Regions from separate parts of the Metaplanococcus flavidus genome, predicted to be linked through region 1. Evidence: a T-box and tRNA genes for the amino acid it is inferred to sense, from the RefSeq annotation. Region 1 holds a T-box; the other holds one or more tRNA genes.
What was found. A T-box is a leader RNA that pairs with one kind of tRNA and senses whether it is charged. The one in region 1 lies ahead of serS (serine--tRNA ligase), so its partner is inferred to be a tRNA-Ser.
Positions count from the first base shown of each region.

Region 2: it encodes a tRNA-Ser, which carries the amino acid that the T-box ahead of serS (serine--tRNA ligase) is inferred to sense. The anticodon was not compared.

Region 1 covers NZ_JBHTKI010000041.1:45-4,204, reverse strand. Annotated here, with positions in the region: gene ACFQ1X_RS15555 (alpha/beta fold hydrolase) at 1-838, opposite strand, end outside; gene serS (serine--tRNA ligase) at 963-2,237, opposite strand; T-box leader at 2,306-2,515, opposite strand; gene pdxR (MocR-like pyridoxine biosynthesis transcription factor PdxR) at 2,675-4,093, shown strand.
Region 2 covers NZ_JBHTKI010000006.1:105-12,467, reverse strand. Annotated here, with positions in the region: gene ACFQ1X_RS02695 (metal ABC transporter solute-binding protein, Zn/Mn family) at 1-265, shown strand, start outside; gene ACFQ1X_RS02690 (group-specific protein) at 321-731, opposite strand; gene ACFQ1X_RS02685 (hypothetical protein) at 728-1,309, opposite strand; gene ACFQ1X_RS02680 (hypothetical protein) at 1,310-2,191, opposite strand; gene menC (o-succinylbenzoate synthase) at 2,318-3,397, opposite strand; gene ACFQ1X_RS02670 (o-succinylbenzoate--CoA ligase) at 3,388-4,821, opposite strand; gene menB (1,4-dihydroxy-2-naphthoyl-CoA synthase) at 4,940-5,758, opposite strand; gene menH (2-succinyl-6-hydroxy-2,4-cyclohexadiene-1-carboxylate synthase) at 5,755-6,582, opposite strand; gene menD (2-succinyl-5-enolpyruvyl-6-hydroxy-3-cyclohexene-1-carboxylic-acid synthase) at 6,579-8,279, opposite strand; gene ACFQ1X_RS02650 (isochorismate synthase) at 8,266-9,657, opposite strand; gene ACFQ1X_RS02645 (1,4-dihydroxy-2-naphthoate polyprenyltransferase) at 9,829-10,740, shown strand; tRNA gene ACFQ1X_RS02640 (tRNA-Glu) at 10,953-11,024, opposite strand; tRNA gene ACFQ1X_RS02635 (tRNA-Ser) at 11,031-11,121, opposite strand; tRNA gene ACFQ1X_RS02630 (tRNA-Asn) at 11,126-11,200, opposite strand; tRNA gene ACFQ1X_RS02625 (tRNA-Ile) at 11,202-11,278, opposite strand; tRNA gene ACFQ1X_RS02620 (tRNA-Gly) at 11,298-11,371, opposite strand; tRNA gene ACFQ1X_RS02615 (tRNA-Phe) at 11,378-11,453, opposite strand; tRNA gene ACFQ1X_RS02610 (tRNA-Asp) at 11,472-11,547, opposite strand; tRNA gene ACFQ1X_RS02605 (tRNA-Met) at 11,551-11,627, opposite strand; tRNA gene ACFQ1X_RS02600 (tRNA-Ser) at 11,789-11,881, opposite strand; tRNA gene ACFQ1X_RS02595 (tRNA-Ile) at 11,896-11,972, opposite strand; tRNA gene ACFQ1X_RS02590 (tRNA-Met) at 11,981-12,054, opposite strand; tRNA gene ACFQ1X_RS02585 (tRNA-Ala) at 12,075-12,150, opposite strand; tRNA gene ACFQ1X_RS02580 (tRNA-Pro) at 12,157-12,233, opposite strand; tRNA gene ACFQ1X_RS02575 (tRNA-Arg) at 12,260-12,336, opposite strand.

The DNA.
Region 1 (4,160 bases):
TCAGTCCATTCACAATCAGCGGCTGTTCATGATGTACCCAGTGGGTCGCCTGGCCGATGAAAATCAGTTCTGCGTCCGAACAAAAATTCAAACTTTCTTTCGCCAGCTTCCGTGAAAGGGACTGGTCGCCAACTCCCCACAGAATCCGTACAGGAACTTCGACTTTCCTTTTTGGCGTTTGGCTGAAACTGCCCTTCGGCAATGCACGGTACCAATTCAGCATGCCGGTCAGTGCCCCCCGCTGTGCCCATGCTCTTCCGTAACGTTCAAGATCTTCCTCAGAAAACGCATTCTTTCGGCTTGTGCCGGCCATTGCCTGCTTCATAAAGCTGAAATCTTCTGCCGCCATCATCGCTTCCGGCAGCTTCGGTATTTGGAAATAAACCATATAGGAACTCTTCACCCATTGCAATGGACTCCGCATCATTATGCGCGGCATGGCCTGCGGATGCGGGATATTGATGACAATCAGCTTCTCCACCAATTCCGGCTTGGTCGCAGCCAGCTGCCACGCGACCGCTCCGCCCCAATCGTGCCCAATGATCACCGCTTTTTCATTTCCGCTCTGTTCAATCAGTCCCGCAACATCATCGCGCAAATCGTTCAGCGTGTAATTCTCTGCTCCCTGCGGCTTGCTGCTCAAATTATAGCCCCGCTGATCCGGTGCCATCACCCGGTAGCCCTGTTCTGCCAAAGCATCAATCTGATGCTTCCAGCCATACCAGAACTCCGGAAAGCCATGAAGCAGAACCACCAGTGGCCCGTCTTTTGGTCCCGCCACAGCCGTATGCAGCGAGACACCATTTGTTTCAATCGTTTCGAACGCAATCTTCTCCACATTAAAAACTCCCTTCCATTCGATTCTTCTGCTCCTCCATACCCTTTTTCGAATCAAAGGAATCGATTAGTGCATAGAATATAAAAAAGCTCCCTAAGCACAATGCTTAGGGAGCTCCCTTGTTTTATTTGATGAATTCTTTGCCGCCCATATAAGGACGCAATACTTCCGGAACGCGGACAGAGCCGTCTTCCTGCTGGAAGTTTTCAAGTAATGCTGCAACAGTCCGGCCGACTGCCAGTCCACTGCCGTTGAGTGTGTGAACAAATTCCGGCTTGCCACCTGCCTCGCGTCGGAATTTAATATTGGCGCGTCTCGCCTGGAAATCTTCGAAATTACTGCAAGAAGAAATTTCGCGGTACATTTCCTGGCTCGGAATCCATACTTCGATATCGTATTTCTTCGCTGCCGTAAATCCAAGGTCCGCCGTACACATTTTCAGGACGCGATATGGAAGACCCAATAATTGCAGCACCTTCTCTGCGTGGCCCGTCAATTTCTCCAGTTCATCATAAGATTCTTCCGGCTTCACAAAGCGCACCAGCTCGACTTTATTGAATTGGTGCTGACGAATCAACCCCCGGGTGTCGCGCCCCGCAGAACCCGCTTCAGAGCGGAAATTTGCGCTGTAAGAAGCAAATGCCTGCGGCAGCATGTCGCCCGGCAAAATTTCATCGCGGTAGAAGTTTGTGACCGGTACTTCAGAAGTCGGGATCAGGAAGAAATCCTCTTTTTCGATCAGGAATGCATCTTCTTCGAATTTCGGCAATTGCCCTGTTCCGGTCAAACTTTCGCGATTCACCAGATAAGGCGGCAACATTTCTTCATAGTCATGCTCTTCCTGATGAAGGTCCATCATGAAATTGATCAATGCACGCTCAAGGCGTGCCCCGAGGCCGCGGTAAAACACAAAACGGCTGCCCGTCACTTTCGCCGCGCGTTCAAAGTCAACGATATTCAAGTCTGTGGCAATATCCCAATGCGGTTTCGCTTCATAACCGAAGTCCGGCTTGTCGCCCCACGTGCGGATTTCTTCATTGTCGTCTTCAGAATCACCAAGCGGCACACTGTCATGCGGAATATTCGGCACGCGCATCATGATGTAATTCAGACGCTCTTCGACCTCCCGCAATTCGTCGTCGATCGCTTTGATCTGTTCACCCACTTCACGCATTTTCGCGATAGCTTCATCGGCATTTTCTTTATTGCGCTTCATTACTGCAATATTCTGTGAAGCTTCGTTGCGTTCCGCTTTCAACTTCTCAGTCTGAGCAATCAATTCCCGGCGTTTGGCATCAAGCGGCTGAAAATCCTCCAGCACTGAAATATCTTCTCCCCGTTTCGCAAGCTTGCTTTTCACTTCTTCAAAATTATCCCGTACAAATCGGACATCCAACATGATAAATTCCTCCTCTGTCATTTGACGCAAATGGAAAAAAGACAACAAAAATAGCCCCCGTCCCCTGGTAAAGGGACGAGAGCTACCCGCGTTGCCACCCTGATTAACCGGCAAAAATCTCCGGTTCTCTTCATCACATAACGGCATTAAAACCGGCAATGGCTTATGTCGCCATGCAACTCCGGGGTGGATTCAAACGCGCTTTTCACCGGTTCGCACCAACCACCGGCTCTCTTTGGAAAAACAGACGTTTTACTAATTCCCATCAACGTTTCTTCTTTGAAATTAATCATACTTTACTATAATCTTTCAATTTTGGCAAGAGGACGCCGTATACATCCGGTTTTGCCTGAACCTTCCCTTTGCGTTATACTTATGCTGACCATACGATAAACACTAAAATGTTAATAATAATAATGTCAGTTTGGAGGAAACTAATGGATATGCTCATGTTCCAATTGAAGAAAAGCAGCGCCACCCCAATTTATAAACAACTGTATACCGAAATCAAGCAGGCTATCATCGGCGGCAAAATCTCTGTTGAGACAAAATTGCCGAGCAAGCGAAAATTGGCGGAATTTCTTGATATCAGCCAGACAACCGTTGAATTGGCGTATGGCCAGCTCGTTGCCGAAGGATTTATCGAATCCCGTCCCCGAAAAGGCTATTACGCGCAAGCCATCGAAGAACTCGCTTACCTTGATTTACCACAGGAAGAGCCCGTAATTCCGGAAAAGATCAATTACCTCTACGATTTCAACCCGGCACAAATTGATACCGAATCTTTTCCTTTTTCGACTTGGCGTAAATTAGCCAAGGAAGTCCTTGATGAATTGAACGGTGAATTTCTGCTGTCCGGTCATCCGCAAGGTGACGACATGCTGCGCCAGGAAATCGCCCGCTATCTGTTCCAGTCCCGCGGCGTCGTCTGCCAGGCGAACCAGATCATCATCGGTTCAGGAACCGAGCAATTGATGCCATTATTGATTCGCCTGCTGCCTAAAAACCTGATCTTCGGTTTTGAAAATCCCGGCTATGCCCTGACACACAGCATTTTCAGCCACCACGACCGCCAGTCACTGCCAATCCCTATCGACGAGGACGGCATTAACGTCGGAGAACTCGAAGCCTCTCCGGTCGATGTGCCCTACGTTACCCCGTCCCATCAGTTTCCGACAGGATCCGTCCTGAGTGCGACACGGCGCGCCCAATTATTGAACTGGGCAACTGCCAAACCTGACCGTTATATCATTGAAGACGATTATGACAGCGAATTCCGCTACACCAGCAGACCGATTCCCGCACTCCAAAGCATGGATCTCAGCGGACGGGTCATCTACATCAGTACATTTTCAAAATCGCTGATGCCCTCCCTCCGTATCGCTTATATGGTATTGCCGAAAACCTTGCTGCTCGAATACAATAAAACCTTTCTTCATTATTCATCTTCTGTACCAAGGCTTGACCAGCAGATTGTGGCGCAATTCATGAAAGGAGGACATTTCTCAAGACATCTCAACCGCATGCGAAAATTGTATAAGAAGAAACTTGAATGTTTGACGGCTTCACTGGCTCCATTCGCGCCAGCCGTTACAATTTCAGGAGAACAGGCCGGAATGCATGTCGTTTTGACTGTCCAGAGCCCATTTAGTGAAAAAGAGCTGATCAATCGTGCGAAAACGCCTGGCATACGAGTTTTCGGACTGCATTCCTACGATGTCGAAAAATCCGAAAGCCCGTCCCCCCGCATTGTAATCGGTTTTGGCGGCCTGTCAGAACAGCAAATCGAAGAAGGCATCCATAAACTCATGGCCAGCTGGGAAATAGGCAAAACAAAAAGCAGCTCATCTTTTTGAAAGATGTAGACTAACATAATTAAGCGAGACAATATAAAACACCTTCGTGATGGTACACTTTACAAAA
Region 2 (12,363 bases), on a different contig from region 1:
TGCAGGGCTGAACAGCCAGGACGAACCATCACAAAAAGAGTTGACCGAAATCGTCGATCTTGCCCGCGAGAAAAACATTGAGTATATCGTTTTCGAGCAGAACGTTTCATCCAACCTGACAGAAGTTGTACAGAAAGAAGTTGGAGCGGAAGCAGTCCAAATGCATAATCTCGGTGTGTTGACGCAGGAAGATATCGACAATGGAGAAACCTATTTCACATTGATGGAGAAGAATCTGGAAGTACTGAAAACGATTCTTAAATAATCCCTATCAGCAATTGAAGGTCTATTTTCCAAAAATAAAAGCGCCCAATGGAAAATCATTGGACGCTTTTTTCTGTGCTTTCATTTTCAAATATCCTGGAAATACTTTCTCCCATTGTTCCAATATGGATACTCACTTCCGGCAAATGATAAAACGTGCTTGTCACATCAAACTCGGAAAATTCAGGACTTTCCGAAACGAGATAAACAGTTTTCCGTTGGCCAATGGCAATTCCCATTTCGATGTGGCTGCCTTTGCCGGCTGGCAGTATGACCACCAAAAAATCTGCTTCCAGCACTGCATTCCGCTCCAGCTCACCGTAGATTTGTAACTCATCGATTGTAGAAGCCCTTAAATTGGCTGTCCAATCGAATGTTTGGGTAAATCCCTTTTCGATTAACGAATTCGCAGCCGTCCTGACAGCCTCTTTATTCGCAAAACTTGAAGCGATATAGAATTTCTTCAAATGTATTTACTCCTCTCTTCTTCATTTAAAATGAGCGGCGGTTCTTCATCCCTTACGGCTTTCCGGAATGCACCAAGCAAAATAAGAAAAGCGATATTCAAGATCAACAGCAGGACTACCAGCACAATCGCCACTCCCTGCAGACTTTCAAATACAATAACTGTCAGAAGAGCACTTAGTGCAAGCATAACGAGGTTTGCGGGAATATAAATCATGAATAAACGCTGAGTACGTTGCGCTAATCCTTGCTCGCCATTCCGCTCTGCTATCTTTTTCAGCATTCTGAACAGATAGAAAGTCAGTACAAGTTCACCTGTGAATAAAAAATTGGAATAATAATACCAGGGGCCACTTTCAACAAGATTAAAATCGATGAATACAGAAGGAATCGAGAAAAAAATAAGAGCCATCGAGATATATGCAGCCGTTCTGCCATCATAAAAGAACTCTCCAATTTTGTAACATCCCGCAGCAATCAGAAAATAGCCTATGGGGTCAGCTAAAATGTCCACTCCGACCCGGATAGCGAGAAAAATGAAAACATACCCGTATAAAATCTGGCTTAATGATCCTTTCATTTACTCTCCCGCTCCTTTGTCTTCAATAATGGCTTTCACCTTTTTCCCGGTTAACTCGGGATTGTGATACAAAGAGACCTGTCCCTCCAGCAATCTGCCGTTTTCATCTTGCCCTTCAATCATCATCCAGGACTTCAAAACGAATTTCACATTGTCTTTATTCTGAAGTGAAAGGGCAAAACCTTCCCCTTTCGCCAAATGAATTGGGTATTCCAGATCCCGAAAATCTTCTCCACCGTTTTCATCGAGCCTTACTCCAATCCTTTCAATGAAATTAGTTTCATTAAAATGCTCATCCTTTTGAGGAATATGAATTTTCAAAGCCGATAATCCTTCATCCGGCAAGTGTGGGCTGAGACCAAGAATAGTCATTTGTTCTTCAGCCTCAAGATAGGAAACGTCCATTTCGTCATCTCCAGTGGACATCTGGGACAATCTAAAATCGCTCTGTACCTGGGGATGAATGATTACCTCCCCGATATCAACCACGAAATGCTGACCGTCAGACATATGAATGGTCATTTCATTGAAGATCAGTTTTTCTTTTAAACTTCTGATCTCATAGATATCAAAAGTAACACTGAGTGTCCTTAATTCATGAGGGCCAAAACGCTGCACGTAAGGAGTTTCTTCCATAAAGAAGCCATGAAAGCCATCTGCCGTTCCCGCTATATCCCCCAGTTCGACCATGTTGATCGTATTCTTATCACCTGTGTTCATTAAATAAGAAAACTGCATATGCAGTGAATCCTGTGCATACTCATCAATATAATGATCCAGAAAAACGGGCTGTTCCAATTGCTGTGAACTGGCATAGGTGCCCGCCGCAACCCATCCTAAAATAATTACCAGCAATATGCCAAAAAATATACGCGGACTCATGCAGCACCCCTTCTCTTTTTTTGGTGTTAAGTACTAAATAAATTTTTATAACATACTATACAGAAAGTTCCAATTTTATTTTATCATAAATTTCCCTGAATTCAGACACAAAATAAAGCCGGACTTTTAAAGTCCGGCTTCATCGATATTAACGTCATAGCCAATTCCTGCTTTATCCTGCAAAGTAATCTTCCCATTGATCACTTCAATCTCCGGCAAAATAATATCTTCTTTCCAAAAATAGCGGGAATCCGAAAAGTCACCAGGCAATACAATATCCGGCAGCGAAGCCAGCGCAAGATTATGCGCCTTGGAAACACCAAACTCCATCATGCCTCCGACCCACATTCCAACATTGTGGCGACGGCATAACTCGACAATCTTCAATGTTTCATTCCAGCCGCCGAGCCTCCCCATTTTAAGTACGATTATTTTTCCGGCCTGCATCTCAATCATGCGCTCCACATCATGGATGCCGGTGATGCTTTCATCCAGGCAAATCGGTGTTTTCATCTCACGATTTGCCCTTGCATGCAGCTTCCACTGCCGTTCACCAAACGGCTGCTCAATCAGCGCAAAACCCACATCATCGAATGTTTGAAGCCTTTCAAACGTCTCTTCGCTGAAGCCTCCATTGGCATCCGCAAAAAACAGTATTTCAGGATAACGCTCTACTACTCTTTTCAAAGCTTCCGCATCGGTTTGGGATGATATTTTAACTTTGATGCGGCTGTATCCTTTTGCAGCGACCTGTTCGATTTCATTCAACAGATTTCTAGAATCTGCAGCAACAACGACACCAGCCGAAATCTGCTTTTGAATTCCACCAATATACTGCCATAAGGAAACTCCTTCGAATTTTGCAAAAAGATCCCAAACAGCCATTTCAATCGCTGCTTTTGCCATATTATTGCCTTTAACACCCGCGAATAATTCCGCCACTTCTCCCGGTGCGTTCAATACTTTCTTCACCAATAACGGCTTCAATACCTGCTCCATGACAAACCTGCAGCTTTCTACAGTCTCTTCCGAGTACCAGGGGGTTGAGAATGCCACACATTCACCAAAACCTTCCAGGCCACCAGCTGACCTCACCGTCACAATAATCGATTCACGGTCAGCTACCGTCTGCAATGAAGTCACAAAAGGTTTATTCAATTCTTTTTGAATTCGGTGAAACTGGATTTCTTCTATTATCAAACCCATGTTTTCAACTCTCTTCTCAGCACTTTATTGGAAGCGTTGCGCGGCAAAGCCTCCACTTCCCTAATCGCTTTCGGAATTTTATAGCCCGCAATTCGGCCCGTCAGAAAATCTTTCAAGCTTTCAGTCGAAATTTCTTCATTCAATACAACAAAAGCCACCGGCACTTCGCCCCAAGTTTCATCAGGCATGCCGCACACACCCGCCTCACGGACTGCCGGATGCCCGAGCAGCACTTTTTCGATTTCCGCCGGATAGATGTTTTCGCCACCGGAGACAATCAGATCCGATCGCCGGTCGACGACAAACAGGAATCCTTCTTCATCCAAATAACCAATATCCCCCGTAGAGAACCAGCCATCATTCTGAACCTCACGCTCCGCATACTTGCCGATATATCCTGGTGTCACCTGAGGCCCGCGAATCAGGATTTCTGCTTTTTCCCCAGCCGCTGCATCAGTTCCGATTTTGATCTGATACAAGAATAATGGTTTTCCGGATGATCCAATTTTCCGTTTCGCATCTGCCGGCTGCAAGGTAGTCGTTTGTGATGATGTTTCTGTCATGCCATAAGTCTGCAAAACAGAAATACCGAATTTTTCCGCCCGTTCAATATACGAAACCGGAACCGGCCCGCCGCCTGCCAGCATTGATTTGAAATTCGGAGAAACCTCCAGATTTTCTGTTTCCAGCTGATTCAATACCCGCTCAAGCGTCACTCCAACGACCGACATATGGGTCACTGTTCCGGCACACAATTCCCTGGCACACGATTCTGCATCGAATTTCGGATGAAGCTGCACGCCCATGCCGTAGATAAGCGACCGCATCAAAATCGAAAAGCCGCTGATATGGAATAGCGGCATCACACAAAGCCATACATCATCAGGCGAGATACCGATATTCAATGCCGACGACACCGCACTCGAGAAATGGTTTTGCGCTGTTTGCCGTACCCCTTTCGGATAGCCAGTCGTGCCGGACGTATACATGATTGAAATTGTCCGGTCTTCCCGCCATTCTGCTATTGGAATAAATTCAGTCCGATTCCGATTTTTGATTTCACCGAAAAGGATTTTATTGTCGAAATCGACCTTCTCCTGCAAATCTTCGTCCACCAATAAAAAATCTGCCCCTGAATCGGCCAACTGATATTTCAACTCAGCTGCTGAAAGCCGCTCATTCAACATGACCATCTCGCAACCCGTATGGAGACATGCGTACATGATAAATACGGATTCCGGATGTGATTTCGCCAGAATTGCGACTCTCGTTTCATCAGTGATGCCAATAGAAACCAGTCGCTCCGCATATTCAATGGCAATCTTATTGATTTCTTCGAATGTCCACTCTTCCCTGCCATACGCTAAAGCCATGCGGCTGCCGCTCAAATGGGCACGTTGGCTTAGCCAGTTCGGATAACTCATTTCACAAAATTCCTTTCCACAAAGTCCGTAATCTAATTCCAGCTGATCATCTTAATATCTTTTAGATTTAATTGCCAAAAAAGCTGCCCCCGAAAGGACAGCTTTCAATTATTAATGATCAAGGGAAACGAGGGAATTGACCGAAATCAGGCTTGCGTTTTTCTTTGAACGCGTCGCGGCCCTCTTTCGCTTCATCAGTTGTATAGTAAAGCAAAGTTGCATCCCCGGCCATTTGTTGAAGTCCTGCAAGGCCGTCCGTATCAGCATTCATAGCCGCTTTAACAAAACGCAATGCAGTCGGGCTCATTTCGAGCATTTCTTCGCACCATTGAACGGTTTCGTCTTCAAGCTGGTCCAATGGGACAACTGTGTTGACTAAGCCCATATCAAGCGCTTCCTGTGCGTCATATTGACGGCACAAGTACCAGATTTCACGTGCTTTCTTATGGCCGATGATACGCGCCAAATAACCGGAACCATAACCGGCATCAAACGAACCGACGCGCGGTCCTGTCTGGCCGAAACGTGCATTATCTGCAGCAATTGTCAAATCGCATACGACGTGCAGTACATGTCCGCCACCAATTGCGTAACCTGCTACCATCGCTACAACCGGTTTCGGAATCACGCGGATCAAACGCTGAAGATCAAGTACGTTCAAACGCGGTATTTCGTCTTCTCCCACATAACCGCCATGGCCGCGTACTGATTGGTCGCCGCCTGAGCAGAAAGCTTTTTCGCCTTCACCAGTCAGGACAATAACGCCTACATCCGAATTATCGCGTGCGCGTGAAAACGCATCGATCAATTCGTGGACCGTTTTCGGACGGAACGCATTGCGCACTTCCGGACGGTTGATTGTAATCTTCGCGATCCCCTTAAAAGTTTCATATTTAATATCTTCATATGTACGTTCACTTACCCATTCACGTGTCATGATTTTCCTCCTAAATAATTTATATTCAAATACTCCACTACTATTGTAGCAAATTCAGCAGGTTTTTCCACATGTAACGCATGTCCCGCCAAAACTTCCCTGTGCACAGCTTTTGGCATAATACCAACCATCTCTTCCGCAATCGCCGTGAATTTTTCATCCAAACTTCCGGTAAGCAATAAAACCGGCAGGTCCAGTTGACGAATGGCTTGCCAATAAGAATCCTGCGCCCCTGTTCCCATACCGATCAGGCTGTTTGCCAGACCTATCGGGTTCTGCGCGAGCCGTTCTTCCCTGACAGCCATTTTTACCGATGTCGGCAAGGTTTCCTGTGTTTTAAACAACGGTACCTCTTCCCATCTATCAACAAACGCGGCGATTCCTTCAGAAACTATGTCTTTGGCGAGTTCCCCATCACTCTTTTTCCGGTCATTCTGCTGCGGTTCGGTCTCCAATCCCGGCGAAGCACTTTCCAGCACTAACGCCGAAAGCTTATCGGGAAATGCACAGGCATAAGCGAGTGCCACGCGACCTCCCATCGAATAACCGGCAAGAGAAAAGTTTTGCAGACCCATTCGCTCAAACAGCATCTCCAGATCTCTTAATTGCAATTCCACAGCATATCGCTCCTGATCTTTTGGACTGTCAGTTAATCCATGTCCGAGCAAATCAATCAGAACGATTTTATAACCTGCAAAATGAGGAACTAAATTGTGCCAGGTGGCGGTGCTGCCGGTGAAGCCGTGAAGAAAAACCAGCGTCTGTTCCTTATCTTCATTTAAAATTTCAATGTGATAATCGACGCCCTCGATTTCCAGCTTCATTGTCCATCCAACTCCTCAACCAGCCGATTCCACAATTCTCTGTGAACCCGCACATTCGTTTCCCGATCGGTAAACACTTCGATAATTTTCACAGGCTTTTGTTTGTCCTTGCGCAACGCCTCAAGAAATTGCCCTTTCGTCTCGACAGCTGCATAATCTGCATCATACATTCTGGCAGCGTCCTCAAACTTCAAACCTGTCGGTGTACCAAATAAATCCTCGAAATAGCGTTCTTCATTTGACTGCGGCAAATACGAAAAGATTCCGCCGCCATCATTATTCATTACCACGATCGTCAAATCCGTCTCCTGCATTTTTGAAGCGATCAAACCGTTCATATCATGGAGAAATGACAGATCCCCGATAAACAGGAACGCTGGCCGTTTTTTTACAGACTGCACGCCGAATGCTGTGGACACAACACCGTCTATACCATTTGCTCCGCGGTTTGCATAAATCATGATGTCGCACGCTGTCGACTTGAAATAAGTATCCGTATCACGGATCGGCATGCTGCTGCTGACAATCAGGTCACATTGGTCAAGTTCCTCAAATAGAACCTTCGCCAACACACCTTCATCCAATTTTTCATTGCAATGAACTTCTGCAAGCTGCCAGAATAATTCGGAAGCGGCTGTCCATTTTTTCGTATATAGATTATCCGCTTTTGTTTGAATTGGCAGTTCCCACAATCCTTCAGTTGATGCCTGAATATGGTGGGTTACTACTGATTGTGCGTCGCGCATCATCGGGGATTCGTCAAAAACAGCATAGATTTTGGGTTTTACCGAAGCCAGGAAAAGAGTTAGAGGCTTGGAAACCGGCTGTGGCCCTAAACGGATTACTGCATCCGGGACCATAGAACTCTTAAAACCGCTACTTTTCAGAATGGCGTCATAGCTGTCGATGATAAGATCTTTGCAACTTTCATCAATATTCGAACGAACATTTGACAATGGATCTGCAAGCACCGGCCAATTCAATTTCCGGATAAATGACCAGAACTCAGCTGGCATCTTCTCGGTCATCTCTCCAATTACGAGAAGCCCTTTTTCCGTTTGAATGGTTTCTACTAAAAATTCTTCAACTGGAGATGGCAGTTTGGATTCACCTTGCAAATGCTCTATGTCAGCTGAACTTTTATACTGCTGCTCGAAATCAAGCAGCAACGGTTCTCGAAACGGCACATTCAAATGTACCGGACCTCTTGGCTCGGACATAGCATTCTTAACTGACCGGTGCAGATGGCGCACCAAAAAATCCAGCCTGTTTTCTTCTTCGGGCATGGGTAAATCCACAGACCATTTCACATGCGAACCAAAAAGGTTAATTTGATTGATTGCCTGCGGTGCACCGACTTCACGAAGCTCATGCGGACGGTCTGCTGTAACGACAATCAATGGAATTCTTGCATAAAAAGCCTCGACAATAGCGGGGAAATAATTCGCCGCCGCAGTCCCCGATGTACATAGGAGCATCACCGGTTCACCAGAAGCCTTTGCCATGCCGAGCGCAAAATAAGCCGCTGACCGTTCATCAATCTGTCGATAGACGGTTAATCCTTCTTCTCTCATACATGCATAAGCCAATGGTGTCGATCTCGAACCCGGACTGATCACCACATTTTTTACTCCCTGGTTCACGAGGCTATGTGTGAACGCAGAAACATATTCGGTTAAATATTTACGATTCGTCACTCAATTGACCTCCCAACGCACGAAGCATCGGACGGAACTTCACCCAAGTTTCTGCGTACTCTGACTCTGGTGTGGAATCTTCGACTATTCCGCCCCCTGCATATAAATATGCTTTTTTTCCATCCATTAAAGCCGAACGGATAGCAACTGCAAATTCCCCATTGCCTTTTGCATCTATCCATCCGATGGGAGCGGCGTAAAAGCCCCTGTTCATAGGCTCGTACTGTCTGATCAGACTGAGTGCCGATTGTTTCGGCTCCCCTCCAAGCGCTGGTGTAGGATGAAGATCACGAACAAGATCGATTAAATTCGATCCTTGCTTTAATTCCCCTTCTACAGGTGTATAAAGATGTTGTATATCCCTTACCTTCATAAGTATAGGCTTTTTAGGAACAAATTGTCCGCTGCAATGAGCAGCGAATACCTTGCTGATCATATTCACTACATATTGGTGTTCCGATCGGTTTTTTGGGTCATTCAAAAGTTCATTGCCAAGTTCAGTGTCTTTCTCCACGGTCTTGCCCCGTGGAATGGATCCGGCCAGGCATGTGGATAAAGCCTGTCGATCTTCAACTTTCACAAGACGCTCCGGCGTGGCACCAAAAAAGAATTGCTCATCAGCTTCGAGTCCGAATAAAAAGCTCTCGGGCTGTTCTTTCGAAACCTGATATAGAGCAGATGAATGAGATAGCGGTTTATCAAAATCCAGTCTCAATACGCGGGCTATCACCACTTTATCAGCCTGTTTTGCTTTAATTATGCTCGTCACTTTTTCTATAGAAGAGAGATAAGAAGTTTTCTTTAACTCTTCTCTGCCGGTAACTACGGGTTTCTTATACGCTATAGGTTCAGATACTTGTGCGGCGTGGATCAGCTTATCTCTTTCTTTTCTCAGGGATTCAAATGCTTGGAAAGTATCTTCCTCTTTAGTAATCAGATGAATACTGACATATGCTCGGTCACTTTTAATTACCAACTGGAATGTCGGCACTGCAAAGTAGGATTCCGGAAATTTGTTCCATAAAGTATTCGCTTTATTTAACGGATCAAAAGAAAAACCACCAAATAGAATGGGTTCAACTGAGGGTTCTTCATTCACTATCTGCTTGCAAAGACTCTGCCAATTCCTCTTGACCTCTTCAAATCGGCCCTGATGATTAGAAATAGTTAATACATGTGCATGCCCGAGTCCTACCAGCGTGAAAGTTTTTTCCGGATTTTGCCAATAAAACCGCTTCCCTTGATATGCCTTTTCTCCAGCCTCAAAAAACGCTAACGCTGACATTTTTGAAACTTCAATGGTTTCTGTATAAAAACGGTATGCGATATACCGCGAGTTATCTTGTTTTTCGGCAGATGAATACTGTGATTCATTCATCAAATTACCTCCGTTTACATTGTTGCTCCTTAAATTCGGAACATGTTATCAATCTTTTTAGCATCTATCCTCTATCATACTCTTTTCTGCTAAAATCAGCACAACATTTGCTGTAATTCGTGCAATTTTGAAGTACAATATAATATGGAATAAATAGAGGAGAGATAATTCATGGCAACAACTTTACAAGCAGACAGCGGTTGGCGTGTCTGGTGGCAATTAACCCGCCCCCATACTTTAACAGCCTCTTTCGCTCCCGTTTTTCTGGGGACGATGATTGCAATAAGGGACAACCAGATTGATTGGCTGTTATTTACTGCTATGCTCATCGCCAGTCTTCTAATCCAAGCTGCGACAAATATGTTTAATGAGTATTATGACTTCGCCAGAGGTCTTGATAACGAAAAGTCCGTTGGAATTGGCGGCGCCATAGTACGCAATGGAGTCAAACCAAAAACCGTTCTCGGACTTGCTTTCCTTCTTTATATAATCGCAGGAATCCTTGGAATATATATATGTATGCAAACCAGTTGGTGGCTCCTTTTGGTTGGTGGTGTAGCGATGATTATAGGCTATCTGTACACTGGCGGTCCTTTCCCCATTGCCTACACACCATTTGGTGAACTTTTCTCCGGACTGTTCATGGGCTTCTTAATTGTAATTATCGCTTTTTATATTCAAACAGCAACAATTACAATAGACTCAATTTTACTTGCTGTCCCAAGCACTCTTTTAGTAGCTGCTATCATGATGGCTAACAATATCAGGGATATTGTTGGCGACGCTGCAAGCGGAAGAAAGACTCTGGCAATCCTTGCCGGTCGATCCGCAGCAGTAAATATTCTTCTCAGCTTCTTTGTTTTATCCTATGCTTGGGTAATGGCTCTAGTGGTGTCCGGAATGATTACACCCTGGTCCCTGCTGGTTTTCATCAGTGTCATCAAACCAATTAAAATTATTCGGATCTTCAAGACTCATACCGAACCATTAAAAGTCATGCCTGCTATGAAAGATACGGGTATAACAAATACACTATTTGCATTCTTATTGGCGATTGGCCTATTAATCGGCCACATCATTTAAAATCACACCAGCATCTCTTTTTAAGAGGTGCTTTTTTTCTCAAAATTTATCCTACTATTCTGTTTATGAACTTTCATTTTTGTTTCTATTTATCTTAAGCTAATCAAAACTTAAAAAACATTTTGAAGTTTTGATGATCTTATATATAAACATGATTGAACAAATAAAAAAACACCATGCATTTTTATGCATGGCATTTCTTTATTTTCTGATGACCCCTACGGGATTCGAACCCGTGTTACCGCCGTGAAAGGGCGGTGTCTTAACCGCTTGACCAAGGGGCCATTTACTGGCGGAGAAGGAGGGATTTGAACCCTCGCGCCGGTTGCCCGACCTACACCCTTAGCAGGGGCGCCTCTTCAGCCACTTGAGTACTTCCCCAGTATGGCTCCGAAGGTAGGACTCGAACCTACGACCATCGCATTAACAGTGCGGTGCTCTACCACTGAGCTACTTCGGAATGGTGGGCCTAAATGGACTCGAACCATCGACCTCACGCTTATCAGGCGTGCGCTCTAACCAGCTGAGCTATAGGCCCATTAAGTAATAGAATTTAATGGAGCGGGTGGGGGGAATCGAACCCCCATCATCAGCTTGGAAGGCTGAGGTTTTACCACTAAACTACACCCGCAAAAAATGGTGGGTCAGGACGGAATCGAACCGCCGACACTTAGAGCTTCAATCTAATGCTCTACCGACTGAGCTACTGACCCACAATATTTTTATAAAAATGGCGGTCCCGACCGGGATCGAACCGGCGATCTCCTGCGTGACAGGCAGGCATGTTAACCGCTACACCACGGGACCATTTGGTTGCGGGGGCAGGATTTGAACCTGCGACCTCCGGGTTATGAGCCCGACGAGCTACCGAACTGCTCTACCCCGCGATAATAATATATACGAAGATTTTTTATACTCATTGCTTATCGCTGATGACACCTGCATCGCCTTTGGCTGCTTCGGTGTTACTTCGCCGTCTTCGTACGGCTCGTTGCTCTACCCTGCGATAATAATATTTATTAATTGTCCACGCACATCTTTAAGAATATGGAGGAGGAAGAGGGATTCGAACCCCCGCGGGATTTGACTCCCCTGTCGGTTTTCAAGACCGATCCCTTCAGCCAAACTTGGGTATTCCTCCGAGATAATATATGATGGTGGACCTTGCAGGACTCGAACCTGCGACCGGACGGTTATGAGCCGTCTGCTCTAACCAACTGAGCTAAAGGTCCTTAAAAAGTGGCGGCAGAGGGGATCGAACCCCCGACCTCACGGGTATGAACCGTACGCTCTAGCCAGCTGAGCTACGCCGCCTGGATCTTTAAAAATATAATTGGTGGAGCCTAGCGGGATCGAACCGCTGACCTCCTGCGTGCAAGGCAGGCGCTCTCCCAGCTGAGCTAAGGCCCCGTAAAATGGTCGGGAAGACAGGATTCGAACCTGCGACCCCTTGGTCCCAAACCAAGTGCTCTACCAAGCTGAGCTACTTCCCGGACTTTCAATGCTGGATGTAAAAATATGGCGCGCCCGAGAGGACTCGAACCTCTAACCGCTTGATTCGTAGTCAAGTACTCTATCCAATTGAGCTACGGGCGCATCGTTAAGATGATGTTTCGCTTTTAT